One region of the Anabaena sp. TISTR 8404 genome, then DNA from elsewhere that is predicted to be linked to it. Evidence: predicted binding sites of a transcription regulator. Region 1 holds the regulator's gene; the other holds the start of a gene.
The links. The regulator NtcA, encoded in region 1, controls nitrogen genes in cyanobacteria. The targets are predictions, from matches to a motif close to TNTGTANNNNNNNNTACANA.
Positions count from the first base shown of each region.

Region 2: the regulator NtcA is predicted to act here: its motif matches at 6,686-6,705, upstream of ACMX3D_RS17710 (DUF2605 domain-containing protein).

Region 1 is NZ_CP180578.1:5,521,784-5,529,774, forward strand. Features, by position in the region: gene ACMX3D_RS23985 (alpha-mannosidase) at 1-2,505, shown strand, start outside; gene psbN (photosystem II reaction center protein PsbN) at 2,577-2,708, opposite strand; gene psbH (photosystem II reaction center phosphoprotein PsbH) at 2,793-2,996, shown strand; gene ACMX3D_RS24000 (DUF3146 family protein) at 3,293-3,556, shown strand; gene ACMX3D_RS24005 (pre-16S rRNA-processing nuclease YqgF) at 3,630-4,082, opposite strand; gene ACMX3D_RS24010 (DUF3084 domain-containing protein) at 4,133-5,623, opposite strand; gene ntcA (global nitrogen regulator NtcA) at 5,792-6,463, opposite strand; gene fabI (enoyl-ACP reductase FabI) at 7,401-7,991, shown strand, end outside.
Region 2 is NZ_CP180578.1:4,089,973-4,097,963, forward strand. Features, by position in the region: gene ACMX3D_RS17690 (photosystem I reaction center subunit II PsaD) at 1-73, opposite strand, end outside; gene ACMX3D_RS17695 (DICT sensory domain-containing protein) at 223-2,229, opposite strand; gene ACMX3D_RS17700 (amylo-alpha-1,6-glucosidase) at 3,158-5,449, shown strand; gene ACMX3D_RS17705 (DUF2973 domain-containing protein) at 5,637-5,954, opposite strand; gene ACMX3D_RS17710 (DUF2605 domain-containing protein) at 6,266-6,586, opposite strand; gene thrS (threonine--tRNA ligase) at 6,991-7,991, shown strand, end outside.

The sequences.
Region 1 (7,991 bases):
CGCCAAAGGTTATTTCAATATAAAATCCAAAATCTAAAATTTAAAATTTTTCTACTTGGTCATGCCCACTTAGATTTAGCATGGCTATGGCCTGTAAGTGAAACTTGGAATGCAGCCCAAAATACTTTTGAGTCAGTTCTTAAACTGCAAAAAGACTTTCCTGAATTAACCTTTTGTCATTCCACGCCCGCCCTTTATGCTTGGGTGGAAGAACATCGCCCAGATTTATTCGCTGCAATTCAACAAGCCGTAGCTGCTGGAAGGTGGGAAATGATTGGCGCTACCTGGGTAGAACCAGAATTAAATTTGATTAGTGGTGAATCGATAGTCCGTCAGTTATTGTATGGTCAGCGCTATTTTCAAGAAAAATTCGGCAAGCTTTCACCGATAGTTTGGGTTCCTGATACCTTTGGTTTTTGTGCAACTTTACCGCAGTTTTTTGCTAACGCAGGTGTTGAATACTTCGTCACTCAAAAACTACGGTGGAATGATACTACTAAATTTGATTATGGGGCTTTTTGGTGGCGATCGCCTGACGGTAGTCAAGTATTTAGTTTGATGTCTGCACTCATAGGAGAAGGCATTGATCCAATTAAAATGGCATCCTACACTCTGGAATGGCAAGCCCAAACAAATTTACAAGAATCACTCTGGCTTCCTGGGGTTGGCGATCATGGCGGCGGCCCTACCCGTGATATGTTGGAAATTGCCCAACGCTGGCAACATTCACCTCTGTTTCCAGAACTAGAATTTACAACCGCCGAAAACTATTTACAACAAATTAGCCAAGCAGACTTTCCTACCTGGGATGATGAACTCTATCTAGAATTCCACCGCGGCTGTTACACTACTCACGGTGATCAAAAGCGTTGGAATCGACGTGGTGAAAATTTACTATATCAAGCTGAACTGTTTGCGACTTTAGCAACCATCATCTGTGGTGCAACATATCCCAAAGCAGAGATAGAAAAAGCTTGGAAGCAGGTATTATTTAACCAATTCCACGATATTTTGCCTGGTTCTTCCATTACTCAAGTTTATACTGATGCTTTACCAGAGTGGCAGCAAGTCGAACAAGTAGGGACAAGAATCTTAGAAGAATCGATGCAGGCGATCGCATCTCACTTTATCCTACCAGAGCCACCAGAACCAGATAGTTTACCAATTTTCGTGTTTAATTCGCTCAACTGGCAGCGTTCTGAGGTAGTTGCTGTCAGTTTACCTACTACTAACCCAGAATGGCAAGTCTACGATGTCGCCGGAAATCAACTGATCTCTCAATTTACAGAACCAGCAACACTGTTATTCTTAGCAAATGATATTCCACCCGTAGGTTATCGTCTATTTTGGCTTGTCCCAGCATCCCCACTCCCCAACAATTCATCATCCCCTACCCCTGATTTTGTTCTAGAAAATCAATTCCTACGAGTAGTTATTGACCCCGACACAGGTGATTTATCTAGCGTTTTTGATAAGACTCATCAACGAGAAGTATTGAGTGGCGCAGGAAATCAATTGCAAGCTTTTAAAGATAGTGGTCAATATTGGGATGCTTGGAATATTGATCCTAATTATGCACAACACCCCTTACCAGCCACCAGCCTCAAATCTATTCAAATATTGGAACAAGGGCCAGTGCAGCATCGCTGGCGTGTGGTGCGTCAGTTAGGAGAATCAGAATTTTGTCAAGATTATATTTTACAAGCAGGTTCACCCGTACTCAAAATTAGTACCACAGTTAATTGGCAAGAAAATCAAGTATTTGTCAAAGCGGCCTTTCCCTTAAGTGTCGAAGCAGACTTTGCCACTTATGAAATACCCTGTGGTGCTATTCTTCGTCCTACGAAACCGGAAACCGCCGCAGAAAAAGCCAAATGGGAAGTACCCGCCTTGCATTGGGCTGATTTAACTGAAGAAACTGAACTCGGTAATTACGGTGTCAGTTTGCTCAATGATTGTAAATATGGTTACGATGCTCAACCCAATCAACTACGCCTATCCTTATTACGCAGTCCCAACTGGCCAGACCCAGAAGCCGACCGAGGCTTCCACGAATTTACCTACGCATTGTATCCCCACTCAGGTACTTGGCAATCAGCCAAAACAGTACAACGTGGCTATGAACTCAACATTCCCCTAAAAGTTCTTTCTACTCAGCACTCCCCTCTTCCCACTCCCCACTCCGAGGTTACTGAGCGCAGTCGAAGTACACTTCCCACTCCCGACAGAATCAGTTTCTTAAATTTAAATTCTCAAAACTTAATCTTAATGGCACTGAAGCCAACAGAAAATAATCCCCAGGAGTTTATTTTGCGCTGTTACGAATCCCAGGGAGAAACAGCCGAGTTACATTTGCAGAGTGATTTCGGGCTATGTCTGGGAGATACAGTAGATTTATTAGAGCGTCCCCTAGATATCACGGAATTTTTAAATAAGCAACAAACACTTACAATACAACCTTGGAAAATCACCAGTATCAAAGTGATACCAGCACTTAATTCCTAACAGGTGTAAGCCATTAGTCCTGAGTCACCATATTTTACTATGGACTATTGACTGAGGACTATTGACTAAAACTAATCTTCGTGGTCTTCAAAAGGATCTGCCAACTCTTTGCTTGGTGGGCCGAACGAAGTATAAATTCCATACCCTGTAATGGCTACAAGAATCGCACAGACAGAAATGCTAAGAACTATTGCGGGTTCCATAAGATATAGATAGATTATGAGTGCTATTCTTATAGAATATTACAGAAGATTAAAAAAAGCTTGGCAACTAATCTTAGGTGAACTATGGCACAACGGACTAGGTTGGGAGACATCCTGAGACCTTTAAATTCTGAGTATGGTAAAGTGGCTCCAGGCTGGGGAACTACCCCTGTAATGGCCGTGTTTATGGGGCTATTTTTCGTGTTTTTGCTGATTATTCTGCAACTTTACAATAAATCAATCTCAATTCAGGATGTATTGGTTGATTGGCGCAGCTTAGGTGGCTAATTAAAACATAGCAATCAAGCTTGCGTATTCAGCAAATTTACACCCGGCTTGTCCGGGTTTTTTTGTCATACCAATTCGTAGTTAGTAATTAAGAAAATCAGGTATGGTCTGGGGTTCGGTTTTTGAATGTATTGCCGGATTTTAGAGAATTGGTATAAGTTGTAATTTCAGCCGTTTAGCTATTCAACAACGTGTGAAAGCTACCTTTTGTCAGTTTGTCGATCGCGGCGAAGTTTGGTAAATAAAAGAAGTAGACTGCATTGTTTGCTTTTATCCCACACTTTACCTAAAGCATTGTGAGTGCAAAACGTTTGCCAGAAACTACTGCCCATGTCAGAATTACGCGCCAATCCTGGCAACATGGCTTTCTTGAGGGCGAAGTCAGCGCGGGAGACTTTGAGTGGCATTTCCAGTGGCATTTCCGCCGTGGAGAACTTTCTGTGAAGCCTTCCCAAGGTCGGGCTTTAATCAAAGAACCTCTTGGTCGCTTTTTAGAAAAACAAGATTATCAGTTGGAGCCAGGAGGAGACTATGCTTTTACTATCCGAGCAGAGTTATGAGGAGGCAAGTAAGTCTAAAGTGTGAAATCTGAAGTCTGAAATACCTTGTGAATTCTGCCTGTTTAACCATTGACTATTGACTATTGACTGCTGATTCTGTCAGGCGATTTAAATATCTTTCAATTAACAAGATAGCCACAATGTCATCTATTGGTCTTGGTGGTTGGCGCATTCCTTTTGGTAATAGTTTTGTTAATCCTTGAGGAGGATACATTTGCCAATAGCGATCGCGTGCTTCTAAGGTAGAGTAGCGCTCATCTACTAACATGATATTTAATGGTTGCACTAATTCTTGTTGTAATTTCTGTTTCCACTGCTTGGCTGTGGTTTGATTGCCCATAACAAGTAAGGAAACAGGATATCTTTGTTGTAATGTTTCGATATTGGCGATCGCTTCTGGTGATGGTACAACTTGATGATAATGCAGTTGCCGATCTAATCCCATCACCGCTAAACCACACTTATCTTTACCAGGATCAAAGCCGAGAATTACTGGTTGAGTTGGTGAGAATTGATTTAAGTTCATATTAAACTGTTCCCCATTCCCCTTCCCTGTTAGCGATTTTTGGGAAAATTTTATGTACTGAAAATAACTTTGCCGTTTTGGATTGCTAATAATTTCACGCGCAGAGGCCCTGCTGTATAGGTATCTTCTGCGGCGATCGCTTTAATATCTAAAGGCTGATCGTATTGTCTTAACTGGTTGATAAAGCGTAAAAAAGTCCCATCTACTTGCACACTTTCCACAATGCCAGCATTCCTAGCCCGAAATTGCGAAGCAGAAATCAGCAAATCTAGTCTTTGCCGTAGTTGATAAGATGTCATGGTTTTGGGATCAGCGCTAGTACTAGCCAGCACTTCCCCTCCTGAAAAGACTAGTATATTCCTTGCAGCATCTGCAAAGAATTCTATCTGTTTTTCTCCTCTAACGTAATTACCTGCGGAGAAAATTCGCACCACATATTCTTTACCATCGCTGATTTGTCTGATCAACTGCTCAACTCTTTCTTGAGTAACACGCAGTATTTGTGTATTTTCTGGTGTTGCACCTGGTTCAGTTAATTGAAAGATGGCATTTTGGTTAGCTTCTCCTAAAAGTTGTAGAATTGCCTGACGCGCAGACGCAGCTTGCTGAACTTGAATAACAGCACCTGCCAAAACTTGACCTCGAACCAAAGCCAATTTGCCCAAGCGCAGGTCTTGATAAGACTGATAGTATTTTTCTAGCCTTGCTACTTCCTGTTCTAAAAAATCCTGTTGTCTTTCTAATTCTTTGAGACGAGATTCGCGTGTGGCAATGACTTGTTCTCGTGCAGTAATTTCTAGATTGCGACTTTGAATTAGTTTATCTAGTTGGGCAATTTTGTGATCGCGCTGTTCAATAATTTCTTGGCGGTTGGCAAGTTCGCGATCGCGTTTTGTAATGGCTGCTTTCGCTTCATCAATAGCTTTTTTCGCCTCTGCGTACAGTCTTTGCTGTTCTGCCTTTAATTGTCCTACAGCCACTTGTAAGGCTTGTCTTTGATTGTAAACGCTTTGTAGTTCAGATCTAGCTTGTTGGTACTGCGTTGCCACTTGATTCAAACGCCCTTGAGTGCGTTGCAGTTGCGCTTGCGTTTGTGCTTGGCGGCTAATGGTTAAATTAAGCTGTGCTTGGGTTTCTCTTTGTTTAGCGTTAGCTGCTTGCAAGGATTTATTAATTGCTTGCAAATCTTGCTGGGCTTTGGTTTGTTCAATTCTTGCTTGGCTTAACTCTTTCTCTACCTGGCTTTTTTGTGCTTCTGCGGTTTTTAGCTGTTCTCGTTTGTTTCTGAGGTCTTTTTGAATATCTTCTAACTCAAAGACTCCCTTACGCAATCCTTCGTCAGCCGCAAACAAAATCCCCAGAGTTGATGCTGAAATTAACCCACCTGTAAAAATTGTTATCAGTACTGCCGTATTTTTTGGTCGCAGCTTAAATAGTGAGAGGCGGGCTTTGCCAACCCGTGTGCCAATGCGATCGCCCACAGTGGCAATTACGCCTCCCAAAATTAAAATTGCTGCGATGAGGATGTACCCGGTGGTCATCTTCAGCTACCGAAATGGTTCCAGATACAGCCTACTACTTTCGACCATTGTCTGTGGAGGATCAGAGATTGGCAATAGCTCAGATTAATCAACTGATGATTTACCTCCAGCTACGGGTATTATCTGCAAAAATACAATACTTGCCAACTCCATTACCTCCAATTGTTTTTAAGTGAACTGCCTACTTAAGCTAACAGGTTTATGCACAGTAATCTTCTTTTTATGAATAGAAATCATTTTCTTTTCACGCAAATCACCTAGTAACCTTGTGACAGTAACGCGAGTAGAGCCAATTGCCTCGGCGATCGCTTGATGAGATAGCTTCAGATCAATTGTGATCCCATCTGCACAAGGAACACCAAAATCACGACAAAGAATTAATAAAAAACTCACCAATCTTGAACCCATATCTCGGTGAGCTAGAGTTTCAATCATCATCTCTGTCTGCAAAATCCGCGAAGATAGACCTCGCAACATTAGCATTGATAATTCTGGATTTTCCTTGAGTGCTTGCTCTACTTGTTCGATTGGTGCTGACAGCAATTCTACAGGTGTAAATGCAACAGCATGGTAAAACCGATCAGACTTATTTCCCGTCAGCAAAGACAACACACCAAAAACACTATTTTCCCGCAATAGTGCTACTGTTATTTCTTCTCCTGCTTCGTATACCCTGGAAAGTTTTACAGCACCCTTAAGAAGAAAATAAACTCGTTCAGCAGGATCGCCCGGGAAAAAGATCGTTTTGTTGCGTTCAAACGTTTCCACAACAGGCGGAAACGCCCCAGTTGCCATCTGACGAAAAACATTTGCTAGGGCTTTATCTTGTGTCACGATCATCTCCCTTCCCCTACCCAATGCCGGAAAAACAAAGAAACTGATTACCTAAGAATACACCTGAAAAATGAATAAATCACCGTCAACCTTTCTGTACTTTCCTATACTCAAATCCTACACTTCCAAGTTATTTGTTCATAATGATACATAATTTTTCACCTTTTTAGCTAGTAGTTGTTATAAGTACTTACAAAGTCGTATTCATCAGGTTTTTTGCAAAAAAATTCACCATATCTTGAGAATATCTTCAGGAATAGCAGACAATTTTTTATGCAGCAAACACACCTATTGAATTAAAGAAGAATTCGGCATTTAGAATTCAGGACTCAGACTCAAGACTCTCGTTAGCGTAGCGTCTCCCATTGAAAAAAGACTCGCTCTCAGCGAAGCTATACCCAAGGCTTCATACCTCGCTATTAATGAGGCAAAAAGACTTATCATCTAGAAGCACCAAAAAATTTCTAATTTGGTGTAGCGTTTCACAGTTTATTCATCCACCAGTCGCACTCAGGTAAATTCACCAATTCTGGCTCCTGACTCCTGGATTCTTTGTTGTTAAACATGATTTTTATAAATCCTCTGGCAAACCAAGAAAAACAGGCCTCAGTTTCTAGTATCCTCCTAAGAGGATGTCTGAAAAGTCCCAGGTGATACACTAAGCAGTTGAAGTATTCTAATTTCCCCTAAAAAATTTAGACTTCAAGGCTGTAATTGCCTTCTCAAAAAGGTAAGCTAGTACAGCTACGCCGAAGTCAAAAACAGCCAGTGCGTTGCACAACGAACTTTCGTTGAAGCAACTAGTGTTCAAAAGGCTTTGATTTCAAGCTTTGAGTTTTTTGAATAGTAGCTTTATTAACGCCGCACCACGCCCAAAGGAGAAAGAAAAATATTTGATACTGCTCAGACATCTTTACCATGATTGATCCTGTTAATAATTTGTATGCTGAATCTGACTGGAAAAAACGCCCTCGTTACAGGTATTGCCAATAATCGCTCCATCGCTTGGGGTATCGCTCAACAATTGCACGCCGCCGGAGCTAATTTAGGTATTACTTACCTCCCTGATGAACGCGGCAAGATGGAAAAAAAAGTTGCGGAATTGGTAGAACCTCTCAACCCCAGCTTATTTGTTCCCTGTAATGTCCAGAACGACGAACAGATTCACTCTACCTTTGAGGCAGTTCGAGAAAAGTGGGGCAGGTTAGATATCCTCATCCACTGTCTAGCTTTTGCTAATAAAGATGATTTGAGTGGAGATTTTAGCCAAACCTCCCGTTCAGGTTTCAACACAGCTTTAGAAATTAGTACCTATTCGCTAGTACAGTTAAGTGGCGCGGCTAAACCTTTAATGACAGAAGGCGGTAGCATTGTTACTCTGACATATCTTGGTGGTGTTCGGGCTGTTCCTAACTACAACGTGATGGGAGTTGCCAAAGCAGGTTTAGAAGCGAGTGTGCGTTATTTAGCCACAGAACTCGGCCCGCAAAATATTCGCGTCAATGCTATTTCCGCTGGCCCAATTCGGACTTTG
Region 2 (7,991 bases), 1.4 Mb from region 1:
CTTTTGCTTTAGTTAGCAAGCCGCCAGTGCTGCCGGCGAACAGTGGGGTTTTTCCAGAAAGTGTTTCTGCCATAAAGCATTCTCTCAAGGTTTTTAGGGCATCGTAACACCGCCATTACGATCATATTGCGATCGTGTCATAGTCTGTAACAGTTGTTTGTCATTTGTTGTTAGTTATTTGTTATTTTTCATTACAAATGACCATAGACCATTGACAAATGACTATTTACTCTTGACCTTTGCCCGCTTCTCTTCCTGGCTACCCAAAACAACAGGAATGGTGAAATGAAACTGGCTGCCTTGGTCTTTGCCTGTTGACTCTGCCCAAATTTCACCGCCCCAACCATTGACAATTTGACGACAAATTGCCAGACCCAAACCCGTACCGCCAGCGGTACGACGTAGCGCCCCTTCTTCTTGATAAAAGCGGTCAAATACCACTTCCAAGCGATTGGGTTCAATTCCCCGCCCTGTATCAGCCACAGTGACCTCAACCATCTGATTTTTATTGTGAATAGCTTTAATGGTAATTTCCCCATCTGCTGGCGTAAATTTGCAGGCGTTGTCTATCAATTTTGCCAATACTTCCACTAACCAATCACCGTCGGCTTTAACTAAGGGCAGGTTTTCTGCAATTTGCGTCTTGATTTTTGGTGGATTTTCGATCGTGGGGCGGGTGCGAGTGCGGCTGAGTGCTAAATCCACACACTCTTGTAAGGTGAGTGATTCTGGATGCCATTCCACGCGGCCGCTTTCTAGGTTTGAGAGGGTGAGAAAATCCTGTACTAATTTTCGCATCCGTTCTGAGTCGGCTAGGGCGGTATTCAGCATTACCTGCTGTAATTCCACAGGCATATCTGGCTCACTGGCGAGACTTTCCAAGCACACTTGAATGGTGGATAAAGGGGTTCGCAGTTCATGCCCTGTAATGGCTATCAAGTTGCTGCGGGTACGGTCGAGGGCTTCTAGCTGCTGGTTGAGTTCTTCGAGGTTGGCGTAAGCTTCTGCTTGAATTAAAGCGGCTCCGATTTGGGTGGCGATCGCTTTTACCAAATCAAATTCCCCTGGTTGCCACTGGTGGGGTGGTACACTGCAATAGTGTAATTCGATGATACCTAGCAATCGTCCTTGAGATAACACTGGTTCGATTAACCAAGAACGAATGCTAAATTTTTTGGCAATTAAAGAAAGTGTTGCTGAACTACTGATGCGCAAGTCGTTAAGTGTATCAGCTACACAAACACCTTCACCTTGCTGTACGACTTCCTGAAATAAAGCATTTTTATCTAAATCCCAGGTTTGCCCATATACAGATAAAACACCAGTTGTCAAAAATTCGTGTTCAATTATCGCTTGCGAATCATGAGCTTGAGCGCGGTAAATTAAACAACGACTCGCGCCTAAGTGTTGCCCTAATTCTTGGGCAGCAATTTGCAAAACTTCATGGGGATCAAGCGATCGCCGAATCGCTGTACTAATAGAGTTGATTAAGCGTTCTTTACGTGCTTGGGCAATAATTGAGCGATAAGCTTTGTGCAATTTATACTGACTAGCTTGCAAATAAGTCACCAACCGCTGCACAAAGGGGTCTGTATCAATATCACAAGCAAATTCGGTTTGTCCGATTTGAGAGTAAATTCTTGGTTCTCCGATGCCAAACCGTTGCCGTGCTTCTTTCACTTTGTTGGCTAAGTCTGGTCGATAAACTAAAATCCTGTCTAATAGCAATTGTGCTGCTTTGATGCTAACTCCTCGCTCCGATGTCCAAATACCCTCAAACCTCCGGGCTGTGTCGATGTCAAGGCCAGTACTAAACTCTGGTACTTGCTGATTTTTCGTAATAGAACCCAGGCTTTCCCGACACACCAAGCAGGTAGCATAATTATCTGCAATTACTACCAAGTGCCACTCTTGAGTTAAAGCATCATCTGGTTCAAAAGCAACTTTTTCATAGTATTCTGAGCTATTGGCAAAGTCCGTTTCTGGTGCAGATAAAACGTATATTTGATTACTGCGCTGCGCCAGCCTTTGATAGCGATGAGCTTCTTGGCGATAAAATCGCTCTCGTTGAAAACTCGCAATTACCAAGGGACTGTCTAAAGTCGCCGCTAAAACCTGATCTTCCATTGCGTGGGAGAGGGCGGTTAGTGAAGCTTTGAAATAGAGCTGGGGCCGGAGGTAAGGAATGAACTGTAGCAGATCACTCAGCACGGAAGTCGAAATGCTCATGAATATTGTTTAAGGAGCCACTTTCACAGAAAATATCCACGTCACAGCTGCATTGTACAAATTACAATGAACTCTCAAACTAGGCAAACAGCTGCGTTATGTAAAGAATCCTAAACGGCACTGTTAAAAGGCAGTAGCAGCAATTTGCTTCCACTCTATGTGGCTAAAAGTCGAAACACTGTTTTTGTGTATGTTTCCGCTTTTAGTCTTCAGATGGCGAGTTACTCTGCCCAACTGCACGAGGAGGAGCGCCCATAGGTTTCTTTACAGATATGCCAGTCTAGAGAAGAGCAAAGAACAATAACGGCTATTAATACCGTTGGCACCTTAGCGTAGGAAGGCATAGACGTGGCATAGCCCTTCGCCAAAGATACTGTAGTCTTCACCTAAATGTTGTTGGTTTATCTATATTTTGGACATTGGGATGATTTAAATCATAAGCTACTACGCTCAATATACATTCTCGGTCAGATCGGCTCTTCAGTTAACGGAAAGTTTATCAAAACAGAATTCAGGAGTTGGGAGCCAGAATACCCTAAGGAAAGCCGCTTTGCGTCTACAGAATTTATCTAGGTGTGAGTGGAGGTCATTTTTCAACCACTGATTGATTCTGGTTGCTGAATTCTGACTTTTGAATTCTTCAATTACATAGCTTTATTTTAAAAATAAAAGATAAATTGCGTAAATCGAGAGTATATACCAAGGTTGATTTATTCTCAGTAAAAATCCTGTATTATCAGCCTTGACTTTTACTCAAGAAAATATAAATTTATAAAGATTTGTTATGTAAATTTTGTCAACTAGCTTTTTCATAACGTCTTTTTTACAGTTCTGAGCAGTATTTTTTTAGATTGGACTTTGCTGCTGCTGAACTTATCAATGTTACTAAAACTACGACAACATAGACTCATACACGGAACTTTGGCTGATGACACCAGATTTGCTAATCACCCAAGAAAAAATTTCTTTGGACGGAAAGACTTTTATCCCAGCAGAACAACTTCCTATTCCAGAGTGGCCTTGTGTTGTGAGTGAAAGACCACAACCAACACTGACGGTTAAAGATGATGATTTATTTTTAGTGACAGACACGATGGGGAACATTTCTGGCTGTTCCCTCAATGATGCGAACCCCAGTATGGGTTTGTTTTGTTGTGATACGCGATTTCTCAGCCGCCTAGAATTGCAAATTGAAGGGCGATCGCCTATACTCCTGAGCAGCACAGCTGAAAAAGGCTTTTCCCTTTCTGTTTTATGCACTAACCCCAGAATTGACGATCGCCTCAAAGCTGATAATATTGGCATTAGCCGCGAAATTGTTCTTAATGGCGCACTGTTTGAAGAAATCGAAGTCTCAAACTACAGCACCACTACTGTAAGTTTTGAACTCAGTATTAGCTTTGATGCAGATTTTGTCGATTTGTTTGAAGTGCGGGGTTATGGCAGAGAAAAACGAGGTAAACTTTTACGTTTAGTCGAACCTACACCCGAAGACAAAGCCGCATTGAACGGTGATACTGCTGTGCCTGTATCGCCTCACGCTGAAACACACAAAGAAGAATTTTTAACATTAGCCTACCAAGGTCTGGATGGCTTAGTGATGGAGTCTCGTATCCAATTCCAGCATCGCCTACCAGACTACTTCAAAGGTTACACTGCTGTCTGGCGGTTGGAGTTAGCATCCCATGAAACTCAAAAACTCGGCTACCGCATTAATTTGTTAACTAACAATACCTCTAGTTCTACCGTTAGTGCGGCTTTTACCCTAGGACAGGCTAAAGCCGCAGAATTGATGGAAGAACAACATTGGGTGGAACAAACTACCCGTATTAGTTCAGACAAAAGTCTACTCAATCGAGTGATTGACCGCGCTGAACAAGATATGTACTTGTTACGCCAGTCCTTTGGCAAATACAAGACTGTTTCTGCTGGCGTACCTTGGTTTTCAGCGCTGTTTGGTCGAGATTCCATCATTACGGCTTCTCAAACCTTGATGTTAAACTCGCAAATTGCCAAAGAAACCTTGATGCTATTGGCAGCATATCAAGGGAAAGTTGAGGATGATTGGCGCGAAGAAGAACCAGGCAAAATTCTGCACGAGTTACGTTTAGGGGAAATGGCTCGTTGTCAAGAAATTCCCCATACACCTTACTACGGTACAGTTGATGCTACGCCTCTGTGGTTGATGCTGTATGCAGAATATTACACGTGGACTCATGACCATGAAACGTTAGAACAGCTTTGGCCGAATGCTATAGCGGCGATGGAGTGGATTGATCGCAGTCTGCAAGCAACTGGCTACCTGAGTTACTATCGCAGATCTAAACGTGGTTTAGCTAACCAAGGTTGGAAGGACTCAGGCGACTGTATTGTTGACCGCAAGGGAGATTTGGCTAACGGCCCCATTGCCCTGTGCGAAGTTCAAGCTTATGTTTATGCTGCTAAGATTCGCTTGGTGGAAATTGCCAGAATGAAGAAGCGGCTTGATTTAGCCGACCGTTGGCAAGAAGAAGCCAGAAATCTCAAGGTGCGTTTTAATCGGGACTTTTGGATGGAAGACCAAGATTTTTGTGCCTTAGCTTTGGATGGCGAAGGCAAACAAGTAGATAGTATTACATCTAACCCTGGTCATTGTTTACACTTGGGCATCTTTACCCCCGAAAAAGCCTACAGTGTGGCAGAAAGGCTACGCGCCCCAGATATGTTTAATGGTTGGGGAATTCGGACTTTGAGTAGCTTGTCCCCGGCTTATAATCCGATGGGTTATCACATTGGTTCGGTGTGGCCTCATGATAACTCTTTGATTGCGATAGGTTTGCGATCGCTCGGCTTAATCGATCAAGCCCTGGAACTTTTCCAAGGTATCTTCGACATGACGAGTACACAGCCTTACCAACGTCCTCCAGAACTGTTTTGCGGCTACGAACGCAAAGGTGATAATGCCCCTGTACAGTATCCTGTTGCTTGTACACCGCAAGCTTGGGCTACTGGTAGTGTATTCCAACTGCTGCAAATGATCGTAAATCTAGTACCTGACGCGCAAAATAACTGCTTACGAATTATTGACCCCGCTTTACCAGAGTCGATTAATCACCTGTCATTTCACAATTTGCGCGTTGGCACCACTATTCTGGATTTGGAATTTGAGCGTTCTGGTAATACTACTGCCTGCCGCGTAGCTAAAAAACGCGGCAATCTCCGCGTAGTTATCGAAGCTTAAACGCCCAAGATAAAGTATGAATAAAGCTAGGGGATGGGAAAGTATGAAGTATGAAGTATAAATCTTTATTTTTCATACTACCCTTCTCTTAACAAAGAGGCTGTGCGAACGGGAATCAAAAGGGCAAACAAACTTAATTTTTAAAGTAGTCCCTAGCCCCTATTCCCTACTTGCTACACTCTAATCTCTATTTTTCTTGATTTTCACTTTTGTGTCCTGGAGAAGCTTCGTAAATAGCATCTAGCTGTTGCCTCGCATCTTCAACATTGATGGAGCGCATAACTAAAAGTGGTTCTTTGATTAGATTGCCCGCGCTATCCAATAATTCTGGATGTGGTACAAACTGTTTCTTGGAGGCACGATAACCTTGATTATTCATCGCTGAAGATCTAGCTGGGTAATTTCGCTCTCGGTCAAAACTAAACATGACTAAGTTGCGAATTAAATTAGCAACCGCGATACAAGCAAGAATCGTAAAAGCCAGAATATAAAGTAGGTGCAACATTAGGGATTTCCTCCAGGGGCAGCAAGTTTAAAAACCTTGTACTGAAAAATTTCGCTGATATTGGGGATTGCAGCGGGTGTTAATTTTTAAGGCGCTTTTGATGCGCTTATATTATTTATGTGGAAAAATTTGTCAACGGCTATTCAGTTTACGGTAGCATAGGATACATTGTTTGTTAATAAAAAATTTGTTAAGGATTTTATAGTGTTGATGCGAATGATGTCATCTACCAGGTAACAGAGTTAAAAGTCGATTTACTGATGTCCTAACTACCTTGGCTATTGCTATATATCGCTAGAGCAAATTAGTAGCTAAGCGTTTTCTTTTTCTTGGTGGAAGCGCATAGCTACATTCCAGCATTCAGTTACCAATTGATGCCAAGGCGTTAAAGTTGTCATATCAATTCCGACTTGTTTATCAGTGGCAGTAAATAACATTTTCGCTGTATTCAATTCTGCTTGTGCTTGCTTGACTCGTAACAGCAGGTCAGATTGTTCTTGATGACTCATAAATGAGAGTTGCTCAGTTTCCAACAGGTTACGCGATCGCGTAAACCAATACTGAAAGTCTTCTAACAAAGGCTCTAAGACCGTTTTCAGCAACTCCGCCCCTGGTAAATTTGAGTCTTGCATAGATCTGAAGGATACTTCTATTTTTCTTATTAATATTAACGTTTTTTACAAAACTTAACATTATTATATGCTATGTCTCAAGAAATAAAGTTAAAAAAATCTGTGAGAATAGTTACAAAGTTATAATTCTAAAAATAAGAACATAATACTTTTACTGTAGAAAAATTAAACCCAAAGACTGTAGACCAGACACCGCCGACAACAAGCCAAATTTTAATTTTCATACTTCAGACTTCACCCTACCCTGCGGGAAGCCACCCAAGGGGTGTCTACATACTTTATAGAATGCTAGAGTGCATCCAGTGCAGCTAAAACTCTGTCAAACCCAAAGATAACCATATGTTATATTTGGGTAAGTTTTTCAGCATTTTAACTAATAAATCACTGTTTGTAATCCTTCGCCAATGGTTCAGCAGCCAATGTCGCCTAATCAAGAACTGCATCCAGCAGAACAACCAGAAAAAGTTTATTTACCCCGCACCAGCGAATCAGAGACTTTAAAAAAGATTCGCCACACAACTTCTCATGTGATGGCAATGGCAGTGCAGAAGCTGTTTCCCAAGGCGCAAGTTACAATTGGCCCCTGGATAGAAAATGGATTTTACTACGACTTCGACAGTCCAGAGCCATTTACTGACAAAGACCTCAAAGCCATCCAAAAAGAGATGGCTAAGATTATTAATCGTAAATTGCCAGTAATTAGGGAAGAAGTCAGCCGGGAAGAAGCCGAACGCCGCATTCAGGAAATTAATGAGCCTTATAAATTAGAAATTCTGGCAGATTTGAAAGAACCAATCACCATTTATCATCTAGGCAATGAATGGTGGGATTTGTGCGCCGGGCCTCACGTAGAAAATACCAAAGATTTAAACCCCAAAGCTATCGATTTAGAAAGCGTTGCGGGTGCTTATTGGCGTGGGGATGAAACCAAAGCGCAACTACAGCGCATTTACGGTACTGCTTGGGAAACTCCAGAACAACTAGCTGAATACAAACGCCGTAAAGAAGAAGCATTGCGCCGTGACCACCGCAAACTTGGTAAAGAACTGGGATTATTTATCTTTTCCGACTTAGTAGGGCCGGGTTTACCTTTGTGGACTCCCAAAGGTACTTTATTGCGGAATATTTTAGAAGACTTCCTCAAGCAGGAACAGCTCAAGCGCGGTTATTTGCCTGTAGTAACTCCCCACATTGCCAGAGTGGATTTATTTAAAACTTCCGGTCACTGGCAAAAATATAAAGAAGATATGTTCCCCTTAATGGCAGAGGATGAAGCCGCCGCCGCACTTGAGCAAGGCTTTGTTATGAAGCCGATGAACTGTCCCTTCCACATCCAAATATATAAGAGCGAGTTACGTTCTTATCGAGAACTACCAATGCGCTTGGCAGAATTCGGTACTGTCTA